3 regions of the Pristimantibacillus sp. Z349TD_6 genome follow, and region 3 is predicted to be linked to each of the others. Evidence: a T-box and tRNA genes for the amino acid it is inferred to sense, from the RefSeq annotation. Region 3 holds a T-box; the other regions hold tRNA genes.
What was found. A T-box is a leader RNA that pairs with one kind of tRNA and senses whether it is charged. The one in region 3 lies ahead of AC0VYE_RS09230 (valine--tRNA ligase), so its partner is inferred to be a tRNA-Val.
Positions count from the first base shown of each region.

Region 1: it has a tRNA-Val gene. The T-box ahead of AC0VYE_RS09230 (valine--tRNA ligase) is inferred to sense a tRNA for this amino acid. The anticodon was not compared.
Region 2: it has a tRNA-Val gene. The T-box ahead of AC0VYE_RS09230 (valine--tRNA ligase) is inferred to sense a tRNA for this amino acid. The anticodon was not compared.

Region 1 is NZ_CM149662.1:6,972,690-6,977,355, forward strand. It holds gene AC0VYE_RS30265 (ATP-binding protein) at 1-1,081, opposite strand, end outside; tRNA gene AC0VYE_RS30270 (tRNA-Leu) at 1,335-1,414, opposite strand; tRNA gene AC0VYE_RS30275 (tRNA-Lys) at 1,432-1,507, opposite strand; tRNA gene AC0VYE_RS30280 (tRNA-Val) at 1,514-1,589, opposite strand; rRNA gene AC0VYE_RS30285 (23S ribosomal RNA) at 1,732-4,663, opposite strand.
Region 2 is NZ_CM149662.1:6,962,797-6,967,462, reverse strand. It holds rRNA gene AC0VYE_RS30245 (23S ribosomal RNA) at 1-1,495, shown strand, start outside; tRNA gene AC0VYE_RS30240 (tRNA-Val) at 1,637-1,712, shown strand; tRNA gene AC0VYE_RS30235 (tRNA-Lys) at 1,719-1,794, shown strand; tRNA gene AC0VYE_RS30230 (tRNA-Leu) at 1,812-1,891, shown strand; gene AC0VYE_RS30225 (helix-turn-helix transcriptional regulator) at 2,672-3,589, shown strand; gene AC0VYE_RS30220 (DinB family protein) at 3,671-4,186, shown strand; gene AC0VYE_RS30215 (YdeI/OmpD-associated family protein) at 4,418-4,666, shown strand, end outside.
Region 3 is NZ_CM149662.1:2,137,250-2,152,991, reverse strand. It holds gene AC0VYE_RS09235 (bifunctional folylpolyglutamate synthase/dihydrofolate synthase) at 1-1,255, opposite strand, end outside; gene AC0VYE_RS09230 (valine--tRNA ligase) at 1,285-3,927, opposite strand; T-box leader at 3,984-4,224, opposite strand; gene AC0VYE_RS09225 (LysM peptidoglycan-binding domain-containing protein) at 4,344-5,624, opposite strand; gene AC0VYE_RS09220 (RluA family pseudouridine synthase) at 5,714-6,715, opposite strand; gene hemL (glutamate-1-semialdehyde 2,1-aminomutase) at 6,802-8,103, opposite strand; gene hemB (porphobilinogen synthase) at 8,108-9,106, opposite strand; gene cobA (uroporphyrinogen-III C-methyltransferase) at 9,110-10,678, opposite strand; gene hemC (hydroxymethylbilane synthase) at 10,684-11,655, opposite strand; gene AC0VYE_RS09195 (precorrin-2 dehydrogenase/sirohydrochlorin ferrochelatase family protein) at 11,655-12,299, opposite strand; gene AC0VYE_RS09190 (cytochrome C assembly family protein) at 12,331-13,143, opposite strand; gene hemA (glutamyl-tRNA reductase) at 13,166-14,548, opposite strand; gene speD (adenosylmethionine decarboxylase) at 14,748-15,146, opposite strand; gene AC0VYE_RS09175 (YjgB family protein) at 15,428-15,742, opposite strand, start outside.

The DNA of each region.
Region 1 (4,666 bases), 3.0 Mb from region 3:
TGTCCTCATCTATCCCAATACCGGTGTCCTTTACAACAAATACAATGCAGTCAGTAAGCTTATCCTTGTATACGTGCAAAGCGACATCGCCCTTATCCGTAAACTTAATAGCATTGTTTAATAGATTGCGAATAATTTGGCTCAGCTTTTGTCCATCGGATACTAGCATTTGAGGAGCCTCTTCATCTATTAAAACTTCGAAGCTTAGCTGCTTCTTTTCAGCTAAATGGGCAAATTCATGGTATATCAGCTGCGTAACATCCTCGACGGACACTTCTCCCCAGTTGATATCCATCTTACCTGCTTCCAACTTGGATAAGTCCAGGATGTCATTAATGATTCGCAGCAATTCGTTACTAGAGCTGTTTATCATATCTGCATACTCAAAATTCTCATTGTGTTCCTGGCTGGCCGTATTCTCACGAATGAGCTCTGAGAGGACAATGATGCTATTAAGAGGTGTCCGAAGCTCATGAGACATATTAGAGAGAAAGTCCGACTTATATTTGGATGACTTCATGATTTGTATCGCTTTGTCTTCAAGCTCCTTCGTTTGCTCCACTAGAAGCAAGTTATTGTCGCGCAGCTCGTCCGAACGGAGCTGTTCCTTATAAAAATCATTAATAATAAATAAGAAAAAGGCACCAAGCAAAATAGAAAGAGGCAGCGTAAAAGGCATAATCTGCTTCAAGTACAACTCACGAGACAGAGCGCCAAAGATCGCGATACCAGTTACCTGTACAATATTGATGGTTAGCAAAGAAATCGTTGCCTTCTTACGATAGCCCCATAACTGGCGTCGTTCGTAAAGCATGACGAGCCCTGCTGCGACGAGTCCCATAATAGCGATATTAATTGATCCCGTTAGTGAGCTTGGTGTTATTCCATTGACAAAATATCTTGAAGCAGAGATACCAAGTCCAATAATAAAAACATGGCGCGGATCACGGAACACTAGTGTTGCAAAAATAATAGGTACGCCGCGCAAATCGAATAAGGGACCTCTCCCTAATTCTACACCAACCATCATCGTCAGCCAGCCGGATAAAATAAAAGTGACAATCAACAAACTATTTTTCACATTGGAGGAAGCTCGGTTTAGAAAATTTTTGTATAGGAGGTTAAAAAGGTAAGCACAAGTAATGAGAATACTTATATTTGTAAAAAAGGTGACGGAAAAATTCATATATGTCCTCCCTTAGCTGTTTTTATTGTACACGAGGCTAACTCCTTTGACAAAAAAATAGCTCAAAGCATCTCATTTGAGCATCATTTCCTACTTTTAAACAACAAAAAAAGCCTTGCTAAGCAAGACTTCTTTTGTCGTACTATGATGCGCGTAGAGGGACTTGAACCCCCACGGTCGCCCGCTAGATCCTAAGTCTAGTGCGTCTGCCAATTCCGCCATACGCGCGCATCCGAGATAAAAAATGGTGAGTCATGTAGGATTCGAACCTACGACACCCTGATTAAAAGTCAGGTGCTCTACCAACTGAGCTAATGACTCATACTATGGTGGAGGATGACGGGATCGAACCGCCGACCCTCTGCTTGTAAGGCAGATGCTCTCCCAGCTGAGCTAATCCTCCATGGAAACACTAAAACCCACTGCGAGTGGGAGTCTTGCTTCATTGTGCGTTTTGCACATTGAAAACTGGATACGAAAGATTAGGCTTGCTGAAGCCTTTTTAGCTGCTGTCTACTGGATGTATGGGTCACAGTAAACGTGTTTAGGATAAGCCCTCGACCGATTAGTATTCGTCAGCTACACACATTGCTGTGCTTCCACTCCGAACCTATCAACCTCGTCGTCTTCAAGGGGTCTTACATACTGGGAAATCTCATCTTGAGGGGGGCTTCACGCTTAGATGCTTTCAGCGCTTATCCCGTCCGTACTTGGCTACCCAGCGGTGCTCCTGGCGGAACAACTGGTACACCAGCGGTACGTCCATCCCGGTCCTCTCGTACTAAGGACAGCTCCTCTCAAATTTCCTGCGCCCGCGACAGATAGGGACCGAACTGTCTCACGACGTTCTGAACCCAGCTCGCGTACCGCTTTAATGGGCGAACAGCCCAACCCTTGGGACCTACTTCAGCCCCAGGATGCGATGAGCCGACATCGAGGTGCCAAACCTCCCCGTCGATGTGGACTCTTGGGGGAGATAAGCCTGTTATCCCCAGGGTAGCTTTTATCCGTTGAGCGATGGCCCTTCCATTCGGTACCACCGGATCACTAAGCCCTACTTTCGTACCTGCTCGACTTGTAGGTCTCGCAGTCAAGCTCCCTTATGCCTTTGCACTCTTCGAATGATTTCCAACCATTCTGAGGGAACCTTTGGGCGCCTCCGTTACATTTTAGGAGGCGACCGCCCCAGTCAAACTGTCCACCTGACACGGTCCCCGAACCGGTTTCACGGTTCTAGGTTAGAACTCCGATACGATCAGGGTGGTATCCCAACGTTGCCTCCACACAAGCTGGCGCTCATGCTTCTAAGGCTCCCACCTATCCTGTACAGATCGTACCAAAGTTCAATATCAAGTTACAGTAAAGCTCCATGGGGTCTTTCCGTCTTGTCGCGGGTAACCTGCATCTTCACAGGTATTAAAATTTCACCGGATCTCTCGTTGAGACAGCGCCCAAGTCGTTACGCCATTCGTGCGGGTCAGAATTTACCTGACAAGGAATTTCGCTACCTTAGGACCGTTATAGTTACGGCCGCCGTTTACTGGGGCTTCGGTTCACAGCTTCGGGTTACCCCTAACCGCTCCCCTTAACCTTCCAGCACCGGGCAGGCGTCAGCCCGTATACTTCGCCTTACGGCTTCGCACAGACCTGTGTTTTTGCTAAACAGTCGCTTGGGCCTTTTCACTGCGGCCCCCTCGGGCTATTCACCCTACCGAGGCACCCCTTCTCCCGAAGTTACGGGGTCATTTTGCCGAGTTCCTTAACGAGAGTTCTTCCGCGCGCCTTAGCATGCTCTGCTCGCCTACCTGTGTCGGTTTGCGGTACGGGCACCTAGATCTCACTAGAGGCTTTTCTTGACAGCCGGAGTACATGACCTTCGCTACTGCAATTTTCGCTCCCCATCACAGCCCAGCCTTATGATCGACGGATTTGCCTATCGATCAGCCTCACTGCTTGGACGGACTATTCCATCAGTCCGCGTCACTGCCCTTCTGTGTCACCCCATTGCTCAAACGATCCTCGGTGGTACAGGAATTTCAACCTGTTGTCCATCCACTACGCCTTTCGGCCTCGCGTTAGGTCCCGACTTACCCTGAGAGGACGAGCCTTCCTCAGGAACCCTTAGGCTTTCGGCGGACAAGATTCTCACTTGTCTTTTCGTTACTCATACCGGCATTCTCACTTGAATACAGTCCACCAGTCCTCACGGTCCAACTTCAATCCGTATTCAACGCTCCCCTACCCAAGTACCATACGGTACATGTCATAGCTTCGGTGGTGTGTTTAGCCCCGTTACATTTTCGGCGCAGAGTCACTCGACCAGTGAGCTATTACGCACTCTTTAAATGATGGCTGCTTCTAAGCCAACATCCTGGTTGTCTTTGCAACTCCACATCCTTTCCCACTTAACACACACTTGGGGACCTTAGCTGATGATCTGGGCTGTTTCCCTCTTGACAATGGATCTTAGCACTCACTGTCTGACTCCCGAGTAGCACGTCTATGGCATTCGGAGTTTGACTGGACTTGGTAACCCTTGGCGGGCCCCGCACCCAATCAGTGCTCTACCTCCACGACGCTCATTCCTCGAGGCTAGCCCTAAAGCTATTTCGGGGAGAACCAGCTATCTCCGAGTTCGATTGGAATTTCTCCGCTACCCCCACCTCATCCCCGCATTTTTCAACATGCGTGGGTTCGGGCCTCCAGTGCGTGTTACCGCACCTTCACCCTGGACAGGGGTAGATCACACGGTTTCGGGTCTACGACCACGTACTTATTCGCCCTATTCAGACTCGCTTTCGCTACGGCTCCGTCTTCCCGACTTAACCTTGCACGTGATCGTAACTCGCCGGTTCATTCTACAAAAGGCACGCCATCACCCATTTAACGGGCTCTGACTTTTTGTAAGCGCACGGTTTCAGGTTCTTTTTCACTCCGCTTCCGCGGTGCTTTTCACCTTTCCCTCACGGTACTGCTTCACTATCGGTCACCAGGGAGTATTTAGCCTTGGCAGATGGTCCTGCCGGATTCCGACGGGGTTTCTCGTGTCCCGCCGTACTCAGGATCCGTCTCGGAGGGTGCTTGCTTTCGGTTACAGGGCTTTTACCTGCTCTGGCGGGCCTTTCCAGACCTCTTCGCCTACCAAACACCTTTGTAACTCCATGTGAGACGTCCTACAACCCCAAGAAGCAAGCTCCTTGGTTTGGGCTAATCCGCGTTCGCTCGCCGCTACTGACGGAATCACTATTGTTTTCTCTTCCTCAGGGTACTTAGATGTTTCAGTTCCCCTGGTATGCCTCTACCCAACCTATGTATTCAGTTGAGAGTAACTATCCATTACGATAGCTGGGTTTCCCCATTCGGAAATCCTCGGATCAATGCCTGCTTACGGCTCCCCGGGGCGGTATCGTTGTTCGCCACGTCCTTCTTCGGCTCCTGGTGCCTAGGCATCCTCCGTGCGCTCTTACTAGCTTAACCATT
Region 2 (4,666 bases), 3.1 Mb from region 3:
TTGAAATTCCTGTACCACCGAAGATCGTTTGAGCAATGGGGTGACACAGAAGGGCAGTGACGCGGACTGATGGAATAGTCCGTCCAAGCAGTGAGGCTGATCGATAGGCAAATCCGTCGATCATAAGGCTGGGCTGTGATGAGGAGCGAAAATTGCAGTAGCGAAGGTCATGTACTCCGGCTGTCAAGAAAAGCCTCTAGTGAGATCTAGGTGCCCGTACCGCAAACCGACACAGGTAGGCGAGCAGAGCATGCTAAGGCGCGCGGAAGAACTCTCGTTAAGGAACTCGGCAAAATGACCCCGTAACTTCGGGAGAAGGGGTGCCTCGGTAGGGTGAATAGCCCGAGGGGGCCGCAGTGAAAAGGCCCAAGCGACTGTTTAGCAAAAACACAGGTCTGTGCGAAGCCGTAAGGCGAAGTATACGGGCTGACGCCTGCCCGGTGCTGGAAGGTTAAGGGGAGCGGTTAGGGGTAACCCGAAGCTGTGAACCGAAGCCCCAGTAAACGGCGGCCGTAACTATAACGGTCCTAAGGTAGCGAAATTCCTTGTCAGGTAAATTCTGACCCGCACGAATGGCGTAACGACTTGGGCGCTGTCTCAACGAGAGATCCGGTGAAATTTTAATACCTGTGAAGATGCAGGTTACCCGCGACAAGACGGAAAGACCCCATGGAGCTTTACTGTAACTTGATATTGAACTTTGGTACGATCTGTACAGGATAGGTGGGAGCCTTTGAAGCATGAGCGCCAGCTTGTGTGGAGGCAACGTTGGGATACCACCCTGATCGTATCGGAGTTCTAACCTAGAACCGTGAAACCGGTTCGGGGACCGTGTCAGGTGGACAGTTTGACTGGGGCGGTCGCCTCCTAAAATGTAACGGAGGCGCCCAAAGGTTCCCTCAGAATGGTTGGAAATCATTCGAAGAGTGCAAAGGCATAAGGGAGCTTGACTGCGAGACCTACAAGTCGAGCAGGTACGAAAGTAGGGCTTAGTGATCCGGTGGTACCGAATGGAAGGGCCATCGCTCAACGGATAAAAGCTACCCTGGGGATAACAGGCTTATCTCCCCCAAGAGTCCACATCGACGGGGAGGTTTGGCACCTCGATGTCGGCTCATCGCATCCTGGGGCTGAAGTAGGTCCCAAGGGTTGGGCTGTTCGCCCATTAAAGCGGTACGCGAGCTGGGTTCAGAACGTCGTGAGACAGTTCGGTCCCTATCTGTCGCGGGCGCAGGAAATTTGAGAGGAGCTGTCCTTAGTACGAGAGGACCGGGATGGACGTACCGCTGGTGTACCAGTTGTTCCGCCAGGAGCACCGCTGGGTAGCCAAGTACGGACGGGATAAGCGCTGAAAGCATCTAAGCGTGAAGCCCCCCTCAAGATGAGATTTCCCAGTATGTAAGACCCCTTGAAGACGACGAGGTTGATAGGTTCGGGGTGGAAGCACAGCAATGTGTGTAGCTGACGAATACTAATCGGTCGAGGGCTTATCCTAAACACGTTTACTGTGACCCATACATCCGGTAGACAGCAGCATAAAGGCTTCAGCAAGCCTAATCTTTCGTATCCAGTTTTCAATGTGCAAAACGCACAATGAAGCAAGACTCCCACTCGCAGTGGGTTTTAGTGTTTCCATGGAGGATTAGCTCAGCTGGGAGAGCATCTGCCTTACAAGCAGAGGGTCGGCGGTTCGATCCCGTCATCCTCCACCATAGTATGAGTCATTAGCTCAGTTGGTAGAGCACCTGACTTTTAATCAGGGTGTCGTAGGTTCGAATCCTACATGACTCACCATTTTTTATCTCGGATGCGCGCGTATGGCGGAATTGGCAGACGCACTAGACTTAGGATCTAGCGGGCGACCGTGGGGGTTCAAGTCCCTCTACGCGCATCATAGTACGGCAAAGAAGTCTTGCTTAGCAAGGCTTTTTTTGTTGTTCAAAAACAGGAAATGATACTCAAATGAGATGCTTTTGAGTAATTTTCATCAAATTGTTAATCCCATATTAGTAAAATATAATAGGGCCTCAGTTGTTATTACTCCGATCACGCAAAAAATTCCACTACACCTTCCCCAAGCTTTTAACTCTCTGCAGACAAATAATATCATTCTAATATCTGGAATCTAATAAGAGACGAAGGTATGGGATGTTAAGAGCCAAATAAACACGCCTTAAAAAGAAGAGGGCTGCACTATAATTGTACTGTGGTTCGACTGCAAGTGAACTTATTGAAAGGCGAACGCTTAGACAGCTGTTTATCTAGGTATTACTAATATGTCAGATCGAAATGTTGTGGAAATTCATTCAATAATCTAGGGTAGATGTTCGAATGAATGCAAGTGGTTTTTTTGACTGTAACACTATATTAAATGTTCTAGTCTCTGTGCCTCTGGCGCACACACGACCGGCTGGTCATCGGTGCGTTTACATTAGCGATGTTTGTTCTTTAAGAGGTGAACTCCTTCCATTATGACTGCACTTCTACCTGCGATAGGAGATGCTTTCTAACGTGGGTTTTACGGTGTTATGCCAATCTAGATACCCCGATCGTTAAATCCAATTCATGTATCTACGTTACATCAGGCAGGGTTTCCCTAAAAATTAGTAATAAAAAATCTGTGATATAATGTTAAGCATAATACGAAATGGATTAACGGGTGGGGATATATATGAAATTGGAGCGATTGATCTCCATAATCTACAAGCTCCTGAATAACGAAGTTTTGTCTGCTTCTATGCTGGCTGAAGAGTATCAAGTTTCCCAAAGAACCATTTATCGGGATATCGATGTGATTTGCGCTGCGGGCTTCCCTGTCATATCGTATCAGGGAATGAATGGCGGATACGGCATAATGGACGGATACAAAATGGATAAAAGCTTGCTCGGTTCTTACGATGTGGATTCCCTGATCACCGTGCTCAGCAGCCTCTCCAGCGTGTTTAAAGATGAGCGTGCTCAAGGTACCATTGAACGACTACAAACAATCGGATCCGAGCAACAGATCCCTACTGTTTCTGTCGACTTAGAAACCCGCCGGTCAGGGCCGGATGCGCTTCAACATTTACGTACGGGAATTACGGAGCGGAAAATCGTCCGTTTTGATTATATTAATGCAAATAATGATCGTACTTCCCGTGATATGGAACCCATACAGCTTCATTTCAAATATGGCAATTGGTACGTTTATGGCTTTTGTCGAACGCGTTGTGACTATCGGGAGTTCCGACTATCACGGATAATGAATTTAGTGTTGACGCAGGAAGACTTTCAGCAGCACCACTTAGTGTCGAAAGAGCTTACTTTCACAAACAAGGAATGGTGCGAGCTTTTGAAAGATGTTGTGATTCAAGTGGGACCGGAGGCTTTGGCGATAGCAATGGATCAGTTTCACCAAGCGGATATGCAATTTCATGCCGATGGAAGTGCAACGATACGAATTCCAGTTTATAAACCACTAGAAGCAAGATGGCTATGGTCCATTCTTCTGAGCTTTGGCAGTGGCGCCGAAGTACTTGAACCTCATGCACTGCGAGGGATTTTAAAAGAACAGCTTCAAAATACACTCAAACTTTATGAAGAAGTATGACAGTCTGTTGTCATACTTCTTTTATTATTATAACTACAGAACCAAAATCAATTTATTAGAAATCAAAAGGAGACTTTACGAATGTCCAATCATCCAGTAGAAATGTTTCAATACCACACATGGGCTAACCAAACGATCATGGGGAGAATTAAGGAACTCCCGGCCTCTGTGCTAAGTCAAGAAGTAAACAGCTCATTTCCTACCCTTGCCCATGCCCTTAGTCATATCTATGCAGTGGATACGATGTGGTATAAGGTTATAACAGGCACTGGTATGCGAGAGGCATTTCAAGAATGTATGTCGCTAAATGTGAGTATCCTGCATTCTGTAGATGAATACGAAAAAAACTTCGCGCAGTTATCGGAACAATACAGAGAATGGTTCCAAAGCGAAGCTGATTTGGAGCAAACCGTTTTGCTTGATAACCCATTTGCCGGAATTCGCCAAACACGTTTATCGGAAATTGTACTGCAAGTGGCCAATCATGGGACCTATCACAGAGGCAATATTTCTACAATGTTGCGCCAACTAGGCCACGCATCCGTCATGAACGACTATGCATTTTTTTGGTATCAGAAAGCTGCGGAATCCGTTTAATCACTGACACATTGTTTTGAATTAAATCAAATCAGTCTAAAAGGTCGATACTTCTAAAAATAGGGGAGTCGACCTTTTTACTTCGATTTAATAGAAGAAATAAGTCACCATAGCTAGTTGAGATTAGTATCATTTTACCCTTTTGCTGATAGTATCAACTTCGACTTAGGTCATACGTTGTATACTGAATTTAATTACACACTATAGTTAGAAGGAGCTTGAATTTTATCTATGGAAATTGAAAATCTAATTACAGTAAATTCGAGAGAAGATTTGAGGATTTGGCTGCAGGAAAATGGAAATATTAAAAAATCTTGCTGGGTAGTAGTTAGCATGACGCCAAACCCAGATACGCTGCTGTATTTGGACGCGGTCGAAGAATCTTTGTGTTTTGGATGGATTGATGGAGTGAAAAAGAAAATAGCCGAAACTCAAATGGCGCAAAGACTATCGCCTAGAAGCAAAAAAAGTTCATGGACT
Region 3 (15,742 bases):
GCCAGTTTGATTCCACCACAAGCTCGAAAGCGTACTGATCTGGCTGTTGCTGACGCATTTCACGTACCAAATCAGCCAAAGCAGAGGCATCTTTTTTCATTCGATAGTCAGGCTCGGTCACAATAAGCGTATCCACTATTGGTAGTATATGCTTAAGAACATCCTGATGATTCTTATTCTCCAGCATACCCATCATAAGATGTAACCGATCATATTTGTAAGTATTTTTTAAAGCGTCCACGAGTGACTCTGCACCTTCTGGATTATGTGCGCCATCGACCAAAATACGAGGCTGATTAGAAACCATCTCAAGTCGTCCCGGCCACGCAGCCTTTTGAAGTCCTTCCGCCAGTACATCATCTTCGATGACCAGTGCATTATATTGGCGAAGTATCTCAAGCGTCATGACAGCAACCGCTGCATTCGTCCGTTGATGGGCACCATTTAGCGTGATTGTCAAAGGCTCGATGCTGCGGAACAGATTGTCGAAGCGGAAAGTTTGCTCATTCTCTCGAACCGAGATTGCCGTTTCATGGAATTGTTCACCTAACAAATATAGCGTGCTTTTTTTGCCTTCAGCTGCTTGCTTGATAACCTCAATTGCCTCAGGCTGAGTAACCGCACTAATGACCGGTATTCCTGCTTTAATAATGCCAGCTTTTTCGCTCGCAACTGCAGCAATCGTATCGCCGAGTTTATCCATATGGTCATGGCCAATATTCGTAATGACGGAAACAACCGGTTGAACGATATTTGTCACATCAAGCCTGCCGCCAAGTCCAGTCTCCCACACGACATAATCGGGATAAGTGACCTTCGCATAAAAAAGAATAGCCAGCGCTGTTGATACTTCAAACATCGTTGGCGAGCCTAGTTCTGTCTGAGCAAGCTCATCAACATGAGGTTTTAGCTCATTGGCAAGTCTAAGCAGCGTCTCTTCTTCGATATCGATGCCGTTATATTGAAAACGATTCGTAAACTTCGTTATATATGGCGATGTAAATGTGCCTACATCATATCCGCCGCGCAGCAAAACGCTCGTCAAATATGCACAAGTAGACCCTTTCCCATTCGTCCCGGCAATGTGGATAAACTTTAATCTGCGATGCGGATTATCCAGCCGTTCCATCAATTGCTCGATCCGATCAAGGCCTGGACGAATACCGAATGGAATTAGCCCAGTAATCCAATCTACCGCTTCCCGGTAGGATTGCAGCGGCCCTGCAGGCCGCTGCTCTATTTGTTGATCTGTCATACTAATCGTCCTTCTTCCGTTTTGCAGCGTTATCCGCGCAATTCCGCAATTCTAGCTAGTACCTTGTCGCGTTTGTCTGCATAATCGTTCATTTTGGCGCGTTCTTCATCGATAACCTTAGCTGGCGCTTTTGCCACAAAGCCTTCATTGCTGAGCTTCTTCTCAATCCGCTCTACCTCGGTATTCAAATGCTGATGTTCCTTCTCTAAACGAGCGATTTCCTGAGCGATATCGATTAAGCCGGCAAGCGGCAAATAAATCTCAGCACCAGTTAAAATCGCAGTCATTGCTTTGTCCGGCGCACTAATGTGCAGGCCAGTCTCCAAACTTGACGTACCGCAGAAACGTTTAATAAATTCTTCGTTGCGGGACATAATAGCAGCTTCAGCCTCGCTAGCAGGCTTAATAAGCATTTCAATCTTTTTGCTCATCGGAACATTTACTTCTGCTCGGATATTGCGCACTGAACGGATCATCTCCATCAGGAGCTCCATCTCTTTCACAGCGTCCGGCGCTTCAAGCGCAATATCATAAACCGGCCATTCTGCCAAAGTGATCGTATCGCCAACATGAGGCAGATGCTGCCAAATCTCTTCGCTGATATATGGCATGAACGGGTGAATAAGACGCTGCGTACGGTCTAGCACATAAGCAAGTACCGATTGCGTAGCTTTTTTAGCTGCTTCATCTGTGCTGTAAAGGCTAAGCTTAGCGAATTCAATGTACCAGTCGCAAAGATCGTCCCAAATGAAATTATACAATAGACGTCCAGTTTCACCGAACTCATAGCTGTCAATTAATCGAGTTACATCACGAACCGTTTCATTCAGACGATGCAAAATCCAGCGATCCGCTGTTCCGAGATTAACAGTGATATCAATATCAGCTGCTTCAACCCCTTCAAGATTCATCAGTGCGAAGCGTGATGCATTCCAAATCTTGTTCGCAAAGTTGCGCGATTGCTCAACCTTCTCCCAACGGAAACGCAAATCCTGACCTGGCGTGCTGCTTGTCGAGATCATATAACGCATAGCATCTGCGCCATATTTCTCGATTACCTCAAGCGGATCGACACCATTGCCCTTCGACTTGGACATCTTTTGTCCTTCGGAGTCACGGACAAGTCCGTGCATCAGCACATCCTTGAACGGAGACTGCTCTGTAAACTCAAGAGCTGTGAAAATCATTCGGGATACCCAGAAGTAAATGATGTCATAACCCGTTACGAGTACATCCGTTGGGTAATAACGTTTCAGGTCATTCGTTTCATCCGGCCAGCCTAGCGTAGAGAACGGCCATAATGCGGAGCTGAACCACGTATCAAGCACGTCATTATCTTGGGTAAGGTGATCGCCTTCCATATTCTCACGGGATACATGTGTTTCACCTGTCGTCTCATCATACCAAGCCGGTATGCGGTGACCCCACCATAGCTGCCTCGAAATACACCAATCGCGTACGTTCTCGATCCAGTGCAAATATATTTTCTCGAATCTCTCAGGTACGAAGTTGACACCTTTGCCAGCCTTTTGAGCTGCAATTGCAGCCTCAGCTAGAGGTTTCATTGCAACGAACCATTGTGTAGACAAATATGGCTCAACAACGGCGCCGCTGCGCTCACTGTGACCAACTTGATGCACATGATCTTCGATTTCCACGCATACCCCTTGCTCCTGCAAATCCATAACGAGCTGCTTGCGGCAATCCGCACGGTCGAGACCTTGATAAGGACCAGCTTCAGCGTTCATTGTACCTGTCTCATCCATCACAATGATCTGCGGCAGACTGTGACGCTCGCCAACTTCAAAATCATTTGGATCATGTGCAGGCGTAATTTTTACGGCACCTGAACCAAATTCCTTATCCACGTACTCATCTGCAATAATTGGAATTTCGCGTCCAACGACTGGAAGCACGATCATTTGTCCAATCAAGTGCTTGTAACGATCATCCTCTGGATGAACCGCTACTGCTGTATCGCCGAGCATCGTCTCTGGACGTGTCGTTGCAACCGTTATAAAGCCTGAACCGTCCTTAAGCGGGTATTTCAAGTGATACAAATGTCCATTGATTTCCTTGTGCTCTACCTCAATATCTGAAAGAGCTGTGCGTGCAGCAGGATCCCAGTTAATGATTTTTTTGCCGCGATAGATCAAGCCCTTATCGTAGAGCTTAACAAAAACCTCGCGTACAGCTTTGGAGAGGCCTTCATCCAAAGTGAACCGCTCTCTCGAATAATCAAGGGAAAGTCCCATCTTCGACCATTGATCGCGAATCGTACTTGCGTACTCATCCTTCCACTCCCATACTTTCTCTAGGAATGCTTCACGACCTAGGTCGTAGCGCGAAATTCCTTGCTCACGCAGCTTCTGCTCAACTCTTGTTTGCGTCGCGATGCCCGCATGGTCAGTTCCTGGCACCCATAGCGTGTCGAAACCTTGCATACGCTTCGTTCTAATTAAAATATCTTGTAGGGTAAAATCTAACGCATGCCCGATATGCAGCATTCCGGTAACGTTAGGAGGCGGAATAACAATCGTATACGTCTGTGCATCCGGTCGTTTGCCTGCCTCGAAAAATTTTCCCTGCATCCAGTAATCGTACCATTTCTGCTCAGCTGCCTTAGGATCATAAGTTGTCGGCATTGCAGTTGTCGTTTGATTTTCTGACATTCGTCCATCCTCCATAAATCGATCTACAAAAACAAAAAAAACCTGCCGCCCTTATCATAAAGGACGAAAGGTTAAGCTTCCGTGGTACCACCTTTGTTCCATACGAAATGTATCCGCATGGCACTCAAACAGATAACGGCTGCGGCCGGCCTGACTTCGGTAGAGCACAGGTTGCTCCTACTTGGCTCAGGCAACTCCGGGGCGACTCGTAGCAGTCACTTCCTGCAGAACCTCTCAGCGTAACGGTTCCACTCTCTGAAGGCTTTGCTGCCTACTATTCCCCATCAATGTCGTTATAACACATATATACTTTTATCATACCTTTGTTGCTGACCTGAGTCAACCTCGGCAGAAGCAAGAAATGCCCCTATCGCTCAAATTAATGAGCAATAAGGGCATTTTCGTTATAGAAGCCTCTATGGAATGTATAACAGCTGTCCTTCCGACACGCTTGAGTCGTCCAAACGGTTATACATTACAATTTCTCTCGGATTCATGCTATAGCGTGTAGCGATGACATCAAGCGTCTCGTCCCGCTGCACAATACACATCCGAATTTTCTTAAATTCCTTATCTTCCGAGCGTTTGCCCAGAAATAAGTTTTTCCACTCAATCTCATCGCCGGAAGCCTGTACTCTAGCTTCCTCATCTGCCCGCTGCTGAGCGACTACCTGTTCAGCCGCCTGACGTGCTGCTTGTTCACGCCGGCTCGTCTGAAGCAGCGTGAGAATGCCGACATCTCCTGCCAAACCAGAACCCTCTTGCGGCTGCTTGTTTGTAATTGCGATACGCGGCTCCTGCTTTTCCTGCTCTGGAATAAGACTCTGCTGCGGGATAGCCTCTGCTACTGGAGCTATTGGAGCATCGATTTGTACCGGCTCTTCACGTTCCTCCGCCAGTACTTGCTCGCTTGCTGCTTCAACTGGTGGAATCACTGCGGAATCATTTGCAAACGGCGAGGATGTTGCTAACCAGCCCTCGTTGCTTGTTTGCTGAGAAGATAGCGAAATTTCTCTCTCATCTTCTTGGCGCTCCACATCCTCTTCCTGCGGAGCAGGAGATGCGAATAACTGCGAAGATGACCAGCCTCCGCCTGACGATGAGGAAGAGATGGTTACTGTTGCTTCCTCAGGCTCATCCGATGCATCGGCTATTGTCTCGTTTGAAATCTCCTCTTGCGCAGCAAACTCAAGCTCTTCCGCTATGTACGATTGTTCATTAGCGGCATTTTGACCGTTAAAAGCTTCCAAGGCTCGTTCATCATAAACTTCCCGTTGATGAATGACAGTAAAAGGTTCTTCTCGCCAAATGTCCTCCGGCTCCTGAATAGGCTGAGCAGAAATACCGCGCAAAGAAAGAACACCCGTAATGTTTAATGTGCGAGCAGACAAAAGATCGACGTCAAAATTGTCAATTTCAATCGAAATATCATCCAGCCGTGATATGCGGTTCATTGGCAGCGTTATTTCGACCGGTATCCAGTGCTCCAGCGTCAGGGAGTTTTCGGAATCAGTTTGACTCCTATATACCCCGCTAAGCAGAAGCTGCCCTCTAAGCACGGCATGGTCCCCTTGATCGATAACTTGAATACGAGGAACAAGCTCAATTTCCTCCAACTCGTCAATTGCCGCAACATCATCGGGCAAGTGGACGCGCTCATACACATCAAATCGTAATCCGTTCGTTTGATCCGACACGCCTAAATCCTCCCCTCTCATACTGAATGCTTGGTCTAACGTTACATTCACTACTTATCTATATGGTAGGTTGGGCAGGAGCATGACTATCATTTTGAACGGAACTCCATCTCTACTGAAAGCTGCTTCAGCCATTGCGGCCAAGGCGAGGCTGCTTCTATTAGCGAGTCGGTCAGAGGATGAGGAAAAACAAGCTTTTCCCCATGCAGCGCTTGATGCTTCAACTGTGCTGTGCTTCCTCCATACAAACCGTCTCCAAGCAGCGGATGTCCGATATGACTTAAATGAACCCGAATTTGATGCGTTCGTCCCGTCTCGAGCTTTACACGGATTAGTGACGATCGAGAACTTGCTGCCACAACCTCGTAATGGCTAATTGCTAGATCGCCGTTTTCTGAAACTCTGCGCCTTGCCGGGTGATGTCGATCCTTCCCTATTGGCATATTGATCGTACCCGAAGGCTTTGACATCCGGCCTTGAACGACAGCCATATATTGTCTGTCTATCGCTTTCGCTCTCATCGCCTCATCAAGCTTCCACTGGGCCAAATCATTTTTGGCATATAGAACGGGACCAGACGTATCATCATCCAGCCTGTGGATATGACGTATATTCAGCGGATCGCCTTGGCTCAAAAGATGCCATGCCGCCGCCTCATCGAGCGTTCCGCTTTGACCCGGAGATGATCCATGCACTGCCATGCCAGCAGGCTTGTCAAATACGATGCAGAAATCGTCTTCATATAACACATCTGGCACATTTAGTTTAGTATCCCTTCGCAAGTGACGATATGAAGCATCACTTCGCGGATCTACTGGCGGGAAAGCAAGCAGCTGCAGCTGCTCCCCGTTCCACTGAATGCCTCCAATTGAAAACAACCGATTAATCCACTTCTGCGGAAAAAAGGAACGGGCCAGCAGCCACTGACGCACAAGGTGCGGATGACTGCCAGCCCGCGGCTGCGCAAGCTCCGGCGTTGCTGCCGGATCCTTTTCCGATTCAGGATTAATGGTATCAGAGGACGCAGCGCCAAGAGCAAGCCATTCTAGCTCCAGCCATTGTCCATTCCTCTTCATCCGACCATCAATCATATAACGTTCCTCCCAATCGTAAACGAAGCAAAAAACAACTTCGCTTCCTTACGAGCCTCTTACCTTCATTTCAAAATACAGCGATATTACAAGCGGCTAAACGCAATATCATGCGCTTCGATTGTCGCATCTATGTCCTCATTCGTATGAACCCCGGAAACAAACATGCCTTCAAATTGTGAAGGAGCAATGCTTACACCCAAATCAAGCATCGCCGCAAAATAAGCCTTAAACCGCTCTAGATCGGATGTTTTTGCCGTTTCGAAATTGATGACAAACGTATCCGTGAAGAACGGACAAACCATCGATCCAACACGGTTAATCGTATTTGCAATACCATGTTTGCGCGCATTCGCTTCAAAACCAAGCTGCAGCCTAACCGCTTGACGCTCCATATGCTCATACACTTCAGGGGTTAGCAGATTCAATGTTGCATAACCTGCCGCCATCGCAAGCGGATTGCCTGATAAGGTTCCCGCTTGATAGATAGGTCCGCTCGGTGCAATCATCTCCATAAGCTCCCGTTTGCCGCCGTATGCGCCGACTGGCAAGCCGCCGCCAATAACTTTGCCGAAGCAAGTAAGGTCTGGCGTAATACCATAAAGTCCCTGCGCGCAGTTATAACCAACACGGAAGCCCGTCATTACCTCGTCAAAAATAAGAACCGTACCGTATTGCGTTGTAATGTCGCGCAACCCTTGCAGGAAACCAGGCAATGGCGGAACAACGCCCATGTTGCCAGCTACCGGTTCAACGATGACACAAGCAATTTCCTCACCGAATTTTTCGAAAGCAAGCTTTACCGATTCAATATCGTTGTATGGTACCGTAATCGTATGCGAAGCTACATGCTCTGGCACACCCGGGCTGTCAGGCAAGCCAAGCGTCGCAACGCCTGAGCCTGCTTTAATGAGCAAGCTATCCGCATGACCATGATATGAGCCTTCGAATTTCAAAATCCTGCTTCGTTTCGTATAACCGCGAGCAAGCCGAATGGCGCTCATCGTCGCTTCCGTACCGGAGTTAACCATGCGAACGATATCAACTGAAGGTACTCGCTCGCAAACAAGCTCAGCCATCAATGTTTCAAGCTCTGTTGGGGCGCCGAAGCTTGTCCCCTTCTCTGCCGTACGTTTAATTGCTTCGATAACTTCAGGATGGGCATGCCCCATAATGAGAGGGCCCCATGATGCTACATAATCGATATAGCTGTTGCCATCGATATCATAAATGCGGCTGCCTTCTCCCCGCTCCATATAGACAGGGTTCAAGCCCACTGATTTGAATGCTCTAACCGGGCTGTTTACACCGCCTGGCATTACTTTTTTCGCTCTTTCGAAAGCTTCTACTGAGCGCGCATCATTTCTAAGGTTCGACTGTTCACTCATCTGCTTACCCCTCTCCCTTCAACCAACGTGCCGCATCCTTTGCGTGGTACGTAATAATGAGATCAGCACCAGCACGCTTCATGCCTAGCAAGGTTTCAAGAACGATCGATTGCTCATCAATCCAGCCATTAGCTGCAGCGGCTTTCACCATCGAGTATTCGGCACTTACGTTATAAGCGACAACCGGTAAATTATATTTATCCTTAAGCAGTCTCAAAATATCCAAGTAAGCTAGAGCAGGCTTGACCATTAGCATATCGGCGCCCTCAGCAATATCCGACTCTGCTTCACGAAGCGCCTCGCGTACGTTGGCTGGATCCATCTGGTATGTTTTGCGGTCGCCGAATTGTGGAGCCGAATGTGCGGCATCACGGAAAGGGCCATAGTAAGCCGAAGAAAATTTAACAGAGTAAGACATAATCGGAACATCACTAAAGCCAGCATCATCTAGACCTTCACGAATAGCAAGCACAAAGCCGTCCATCATATTGGAAGGTGCGATAATGTCTGCTCCTGCTTCCGCTTGCGATACAGCCGTTTGTACGAGCAGATCAAGCGAGGAGTCATTATCCACTTCCGCTATGCCTGTTTCCTCATGCAAATGTACGATGCCGCAATGACCGTGGTCGGTAAATTGGCATAAACAAGTATCAGCGACAACAACAAGCTCCGGCGCCCATTTCTTCACTGCTTTTATCGCTTGTTGAACGATACCGTTCGCATCATAAGCCGAAGATCCTAAAGCATCTTTATATTCTGGAAGGCCGAACAGCAGCACTGATTGAATGCCGCAAGCAACCACTTCACGAATCTCTTGCTCCAAAAGATCCATCGACAGGTGGTATACACCCGGCATTGATGGAATTTCTTCTTTTATATTTACACCATGCGTAACGAAGATCGGATATATAAAATCATTTACACTCAGCACGGTTTCTCTTACCATGCTCCGAAGAGCAGACGTTTTGCGTAATCTGCGATTTCTTACTGTTGGGAAACTCATCACTTAGTATTCCTCCTCGACTAGCTTAGCAAGTTGTTTTTGCTGATAATCAACGATTGCTTTAAGCATACTATCCAGCGTTGAATCTTCTGGCTCAATAGCAACCTTCAAGCCTGCTTCTACTGCAGTCTTCGTTGTAAGCGGGCCAATACTCGCAATCGGAATGTCCGCTAATAGTTGTACTGGATCTGATATGCCCTTGCGTCTCAATACCTCAAGCAAATTGGTCACCGTTGATGAACTAGTGAATGTAATCATGTGAATTTCTTTCTCGCGAATCCATTCGAGGGCAAGCTCGTCCTGCTCATCGACAATAACCGTTTCATAAACATCGATTTCCGTTGGCACAAGTCCTATTGCCTTCAGTTCACGGGGCAATACCTCGCGTGCAAGATCTCCTCGAGGCAGCAGCACTCGTTCTCCGGCCTTCAGCTGCGGCGCCAGCTTGTCCAGCAAGCCTTCCGCATGGAACTTTACAGGCAGCTCATCAACTACTAAGCCGCGCTTTGCAAGCGCCTCAGCTGTCTTAGGACCAACTGCTGCAATTCTCGCACCAAAAAATCTCCTAATATCGATATTAAATTTACGCAGCCATTCAAAAAAGTACTCCACGCCGTTTACGCTCGTAAACATCAGCCACTCATATTGTTCTGCCTGCTCCAACTGTTCCTTTAAGTTAGCTACAACAACGGGGTCCGTTGGTTCAATCGTTTCAATAACTGGAAACTCGCAAGGCTCCCCGCCAAGCGTTTCAATCTGTTCAGCTAGCTCGCTTGCCTGTGCTCTAGCTCGTGTAACGAGTATACGCAAGCCAAATAGCGGCTTGTTCTCATACCATTTCAGCTTCTCTCTCTGCAGTACAACGTCGCCTACCACAATGACAGCAGGTGGCTGAAAATTCGCTGCTTTGACAATCCCCTCAATGGTTTCCAGCGTGCCAACAATGGTACGCTGTTCAACTCTCGTTCCCCAGCGAATAAGCGCAACTGGCGTTTGCGGCGGCTTGCCGTGCTTCATGAGCTGATCAGAAATATATCCTATTTTGGCGACACCCATTAGAAAAATAAGGGTTCCCGTAGCATTCGTAACTTTATCCCAATGAATGGAGCGGTCAAGCTTATCCGGACTCTCATGACCCGTAATAATGGACAAGGATGATGCCATATCACGATGTGTGACTGGAATGCCCGCGTAAGCGGGAACTGCGATTGCCGAGGTAATGCCTGGCACGATTTCGAACTCGATTCCGTTATCATAAAGAAGCTCGGCTTCTTCTCCAACTCGTCCAAAAATCGTAGGATCTCCGCCTTTCAGACGTGTAACGATCTTGCCTTGCAGCGCCAAATCGACAAGAAGCTGGTTGATTTCCTCCTGCTTCATCGTATGACGGTCCGGCAGCTTGCCGACGTAGATTCTCTCCGCTCCCGGCTTCACGTACCGGAGCAATCTCGGGCTTGCCAAGCGATCGTAAACGACAACCTCACATTCCTCCAAGCATTGCAGTCCGCGCACCGTAATCAGCTTCGGATCTCCCGGTCCGGCGCCAACTAAGTATACCTTCCCCTTGTCCAAGCCCGTCATCCCCCAATTTCAGCTAAAATACGGTCTGCGCCGCGTGCAATGAGCGCATCCGCAACATCACGGCCAAGCTGTTCAGGATCAATCCCCTTCATCACTTCTTTCAGCAGCGTTGCTCCATCCGGCGATCCGACCATGCCCGTCAGGATAAGCTCATGTTTCCCGCTTTGGCCCGGGAGCTCATCACCTAATGTGCAATATGCGCCTATCGGCACCTGACATCCACCATTCAGTGAACCGAGGAAGCTTCGCTCAGCTCGTACCGTAACCTCGGTTTCATCATCGTTAAGAAGGGAAAGCAGCTCTCGAACTTGTTCATCATTCTCGCGGCATTCAATGCCAAGTGCGCCTTGTCCTACAGCAGGCAAGCATACATCAACAGGAATGTTCGCAGATATGCGATCTTCCCATCCCATGCGCTTCAGTCCAGCTGCAGCAAGTACAACCGCATCGAATCCTTCGGTTTCTAATTTGCGAATACGGGAATCTATATTGCCCCTTATGGACTCAAGCTGAAGATCAGGTCTCGCGTTTTTAAGCTGGCAGGATCTGCGCAGGCTGCTCGTTCCCACTCTCGCGCCTAGAGGCAATTCAGACAATCCGCCGCCTTCACGAGTGATAAGGCAATCTCTAGGATCGACGCGTCTTGGAATTGCTCCATTTATTAACCCTTCCGGAAGCTCATAAGGCATGTCCTTCATGCTGTGAACGGCCAAATCAATTACACCATCTGCAAGTGCTTGTTCAATTTCCTTAACGAACAGCCCTTTTCCACCTACTTTAGACAGCGTAACATCAAGTATGCGATCACCTTTTGTTACTATTTTTTTTACTTCAAACTTATAATCAAACCCATGCTTCTCACTTATGCGTGTCAGTTCATCGATCACTTGTCCCGTTTGTGTAAGCGCAAGTGCGCTTTGCCTTGTTCCTACCACGATAATTCGTTGTCCTTGGTTAGTTGTTGCCATTATGTAAGCCCCCTGTCTATCCGATGAAGCAGGCTTTGCAGCCATTCATCCATATCAATATTGATCCGCTTTAGCGTCGCTGCCTCTTCGGCCGCAAGCTTCAGCACGGATTGTCTCTCCTGTTCATCAAGCAAGCTGTTTAACACTTTCTCCCGAAAGCGTCGCAATACTATCGTTATTTCTTCGTATTCCGGGCCATAAAGCGCTGCAAGCTCTTTCTTTATTTGCTGAGACAACGCCGGGCTTGCGCCTGAAGCAGTAACCGCCAGCAGCAAATCTCCACGCCTGACAATCGAAGGTGAAATAAACGAGCCTTTGTCCGCATCATCCACCGCATTTACTAAAATGCCAAGCTGATCGGCCGCAGCCGCAATCTCCGCATTTAAACGTTTATCGTTTGTTGCCGCAAACACTAACGATGCTCCCGCAAGATCGCCATCATTGTACTCTCGCTGGAACCAGCGGATTTTCCCTTCGGAAGCCAAACTCACGATTTGAGGAGTTAATGACGGGCTGATGACCCATATTTTATCCGCTCCAGCAGCCAGCAGCCCTTGCAGCTTTCGCTGTGCCACGCTTCCGCCGCCGATAATAACGCAGCGTCTGCCTATAAGCTGCATGAAAATTGGATATAAACCATTCATTGCCGTCCTTGCCTCCAGCAGTCAATTCTCGTTAATGAAAGGAGGAGAAATAATTAGTAAACAAATTCAGAAGCAGCAAACCAAACGAAATAATATAAAAGCGGGCCAATTGCAATCCGGGACGTTTGAGCATCGCTCTCTGGTACACATAAATAATGTACATAACCAAGGTTCCAAAGGAAGACAGTACCTTCCAGTCAATCAACAACGCAAACCGTCTTTCGACAAGTATGGACGTCACCGCAATCGCAAGCGACATTGCAAACAATGGAACGCCAACAATGACTGCTCGATCTCCATAACGCTCAATCATATCGAGGCTTGGCAATCTGCGCACAAAGTTTGACCAGCGCTTTCGTTTTAGCTGATTATGCAAAAACAAATACATGCCGGCGAACAAAGCGCCTATGGTTAATGCAGCATACGCAAGCAAAACAAGACTGATATGAATGTATAATAGCTCTCTTGTTGTTTCCCAAACTTTAAGCGACTCGCCATTTCCAGGGTCACTATACAGGTTAAGCGCCAACACCGCAAAACCAACAACATTTACAAAAAACACAATGAAATCAATTTTAATAAATCGACTGATCACTAGCGAAATGGTAACTAAAAGCCAAGAAAAGCCTAACCAGTATTCAAAGGTTGATACTTCCGTCATTTGCAAATGAGATACGATGCGAGTAACAAGGTAACCAGTCTGTAATACCCAAACAAAAATAAGCAGCCCTGTACCCATCCGTTTCGCTCTCCGACTTGCATTCATGAAGTCGGAGAAATAAAACAGCAGGCTCAGGGCGTAAATATAAAGTATCGCATCATATAAAAAGTTTTGCGTCTCCATAGCTCCTCCACCTAGCAGCCCTCTACCTTGTAATAGGTGCTAATACCGCCGCAGCTGCATGGGGTTGAACATTTTTCTTTTTTGCAGCAGCGACAGTATCTGTTGCCGCTTCAAGCTCCGCTTGACGCGCTTTAGCAAGATCTTCCTCGAGTGCAAACAGCTTAACGAACATATCCATCGCTTCGTCTGCCCGCTTCTCGCCAGCCATTTCTTTAATTCGTAAAATAGGATCCTGCATCATTTGGTTAACGATGCTTTTTGTAAGCTTACGGATTACTTTAAGCTCATGCTCGCCGAGATCAGGCAATTTATTCGTCAAGCTGTTCATCGTTTCCTCGTGAATGCCTGCTGCTTTGGATTGCAAAGTTCGAATAAGGGGAACAACGCCAAGCGTTTTGTACCATTGCTCGAACACTTCAATTTCTTCGGTAATCATCGCTTCAATTTTGGCAGCCTCTTGACGCCTATGCGCGAGATTGCTTTCCACGATGCCCTCTAAATCATCAATATCATACAAGAATACATTATCAACGGCAGCAATCGAAGGGTCCAAATCACGCGGTACCGCAATATCAATCATAAAGAGCGGCTTCGCTTTTCTACGCTGCATAGCTTCTGCAACCTGTTTGCGCGTTAACACGTATTCTTTCGAGCCAGTGGAGCTGATAATAATGTCTGCTTCATGAAGCTTATCTACCGCTTCTTCCATCGACCATGCGATTCCATTAAACTTGTCTGCCAGCTGTGTTGCCCGCTCATAGGTGCGATTTACAACAACGACGCGATCTGCGCCATTCGTGTACAGATGCTTGGCAGTCAGTTCGCCCGTTTCACCCGCACCAATGACCATAACCGTTTTTTTGTTGAATTGTCCGAAAATCCGTTTCCCAAGCTCAACGGCAGCATAGCTCACAGAAACAGCAGATTCGCCAATCGACGTTTCGGAATGGGCACGCTTGGCCATCGTAACCGCCTGTTTAAACAGCATATTAAAAACTGTACCTGTCGTCTTCTGCTGCTGCGCGAGCTGAAAAGCTGTTTTTACTTGTCCCAAAATTTGGGTCTCGCCGATGACCATGGAATCAAGTCCGCTCGTTACACGGAATAAATGATCAATCGCCTTCTCGTCCTCATACATATATAAATGGTTGGTGAAGTTCTGCCTAGGCAGCTTAAACCACTTCTCCATAAAGCTTCGAATGTAATGCCCGCATAGATGGTGCCTATCTACAACTGCATAAAGCTCCGTCCGATTGCAGGTCGCTACTATGACACATTCCATTATGCTTTGTGTCTGAATGAGCTGTATTAATGCTTCCGGCAAATCCCGTTCTGCGAACGCAAATTGTTCTCTTACTTCTACGGGAGCCGTTCGGTAATTCAGTCCTACTGCGATAATGTGCATGCGCGGTCACCTGCCTCCTTCTCTTTAAGCGATCAAGCATTGATGTTATCGATAATTATAGCATAGTAAAACATTCAGATAATGTTCATTTATGAATAATATTTGAAAAGTACAGACTCATTATTCCCTTTTACTACAAAGAAATAACCATGGATACCATCCATGGTTATTTCGCTATGAGCAATAAGTTTTAAAGCTCTTAAACGAGCTCAGTTTGTTTCATTTTTGGCTCTTCTACTTGCAGTTCGCCCATACCGCGTACAAGCTTCTTCGCATACGTCGCTTTTGGCTTCAGTACAGCGAGCATGTAGTCGATCGCAAGCTGAGGATCTACAGTTTCGCCGCAAGTATAACAATCAAGCGCAGCAAAACCTCTCTCAGGATACGTATGAATCGAGAGGTGACTCTCCGACAGCAGCACGAGCACAGTTGCGCCTTGAGGATCGAATTGTTTGGCTTGAACCGACAATACAGTAGCACCACAAGCCTCTGCAGCCTCTACCATGTGTGATTGCAAAAATTCAGCGCTGTTCAGTAGATCAAAGTCTACACCCCAAGTATCAACAGCAACGTGTCTTCCGAAAGTTGAGTATTCCATCTTCCGGTTCCCCCTTCCTAGGAATAAAATGTTTGAAAAATTTCATCCGCTAGGACCTACGTCATTCACTTCTCGAGGGATTAATCTCTCGCAACATAACAATGTCCTGAGTGAATCCTGGTTCCTATTATTAACATCAACAATCTTTTCAACGAGAATAAAAATAACATCTATCCGGGATAATTGCAATACTTTTTTTCTAAAGGATGGAAATAACCTTTCATTGCCAGCCCCGTTTTCAATGTATGACGTTGAAGCTTATCTCGCAATGGGCTGTGCGATCATCCCGCCATATTATTTTTTGCGTCCTGCGGACTGTATACAGAGATGTGATCCACCTTGCCGGTTGCTTCAGCCAAAATAAATTTAAGCTGATATTGTTTATTGACCTCATACGTATAAATGTCATCCGTACCGTTAACCGTTTTTTCATCAGCAGACCCAAGCGCAATCTCTATGTCTTTCAATGTAATGCCTTGAAGCTTTTTCGAATAAGATCTTACATCATAAACAAGCATGCCTTTGTTGTATCCAAATGTAATCCCTTTATCTTTGTAGGCAGCATACATCCCTTTCCCAGCGGATTCGTTGGTATC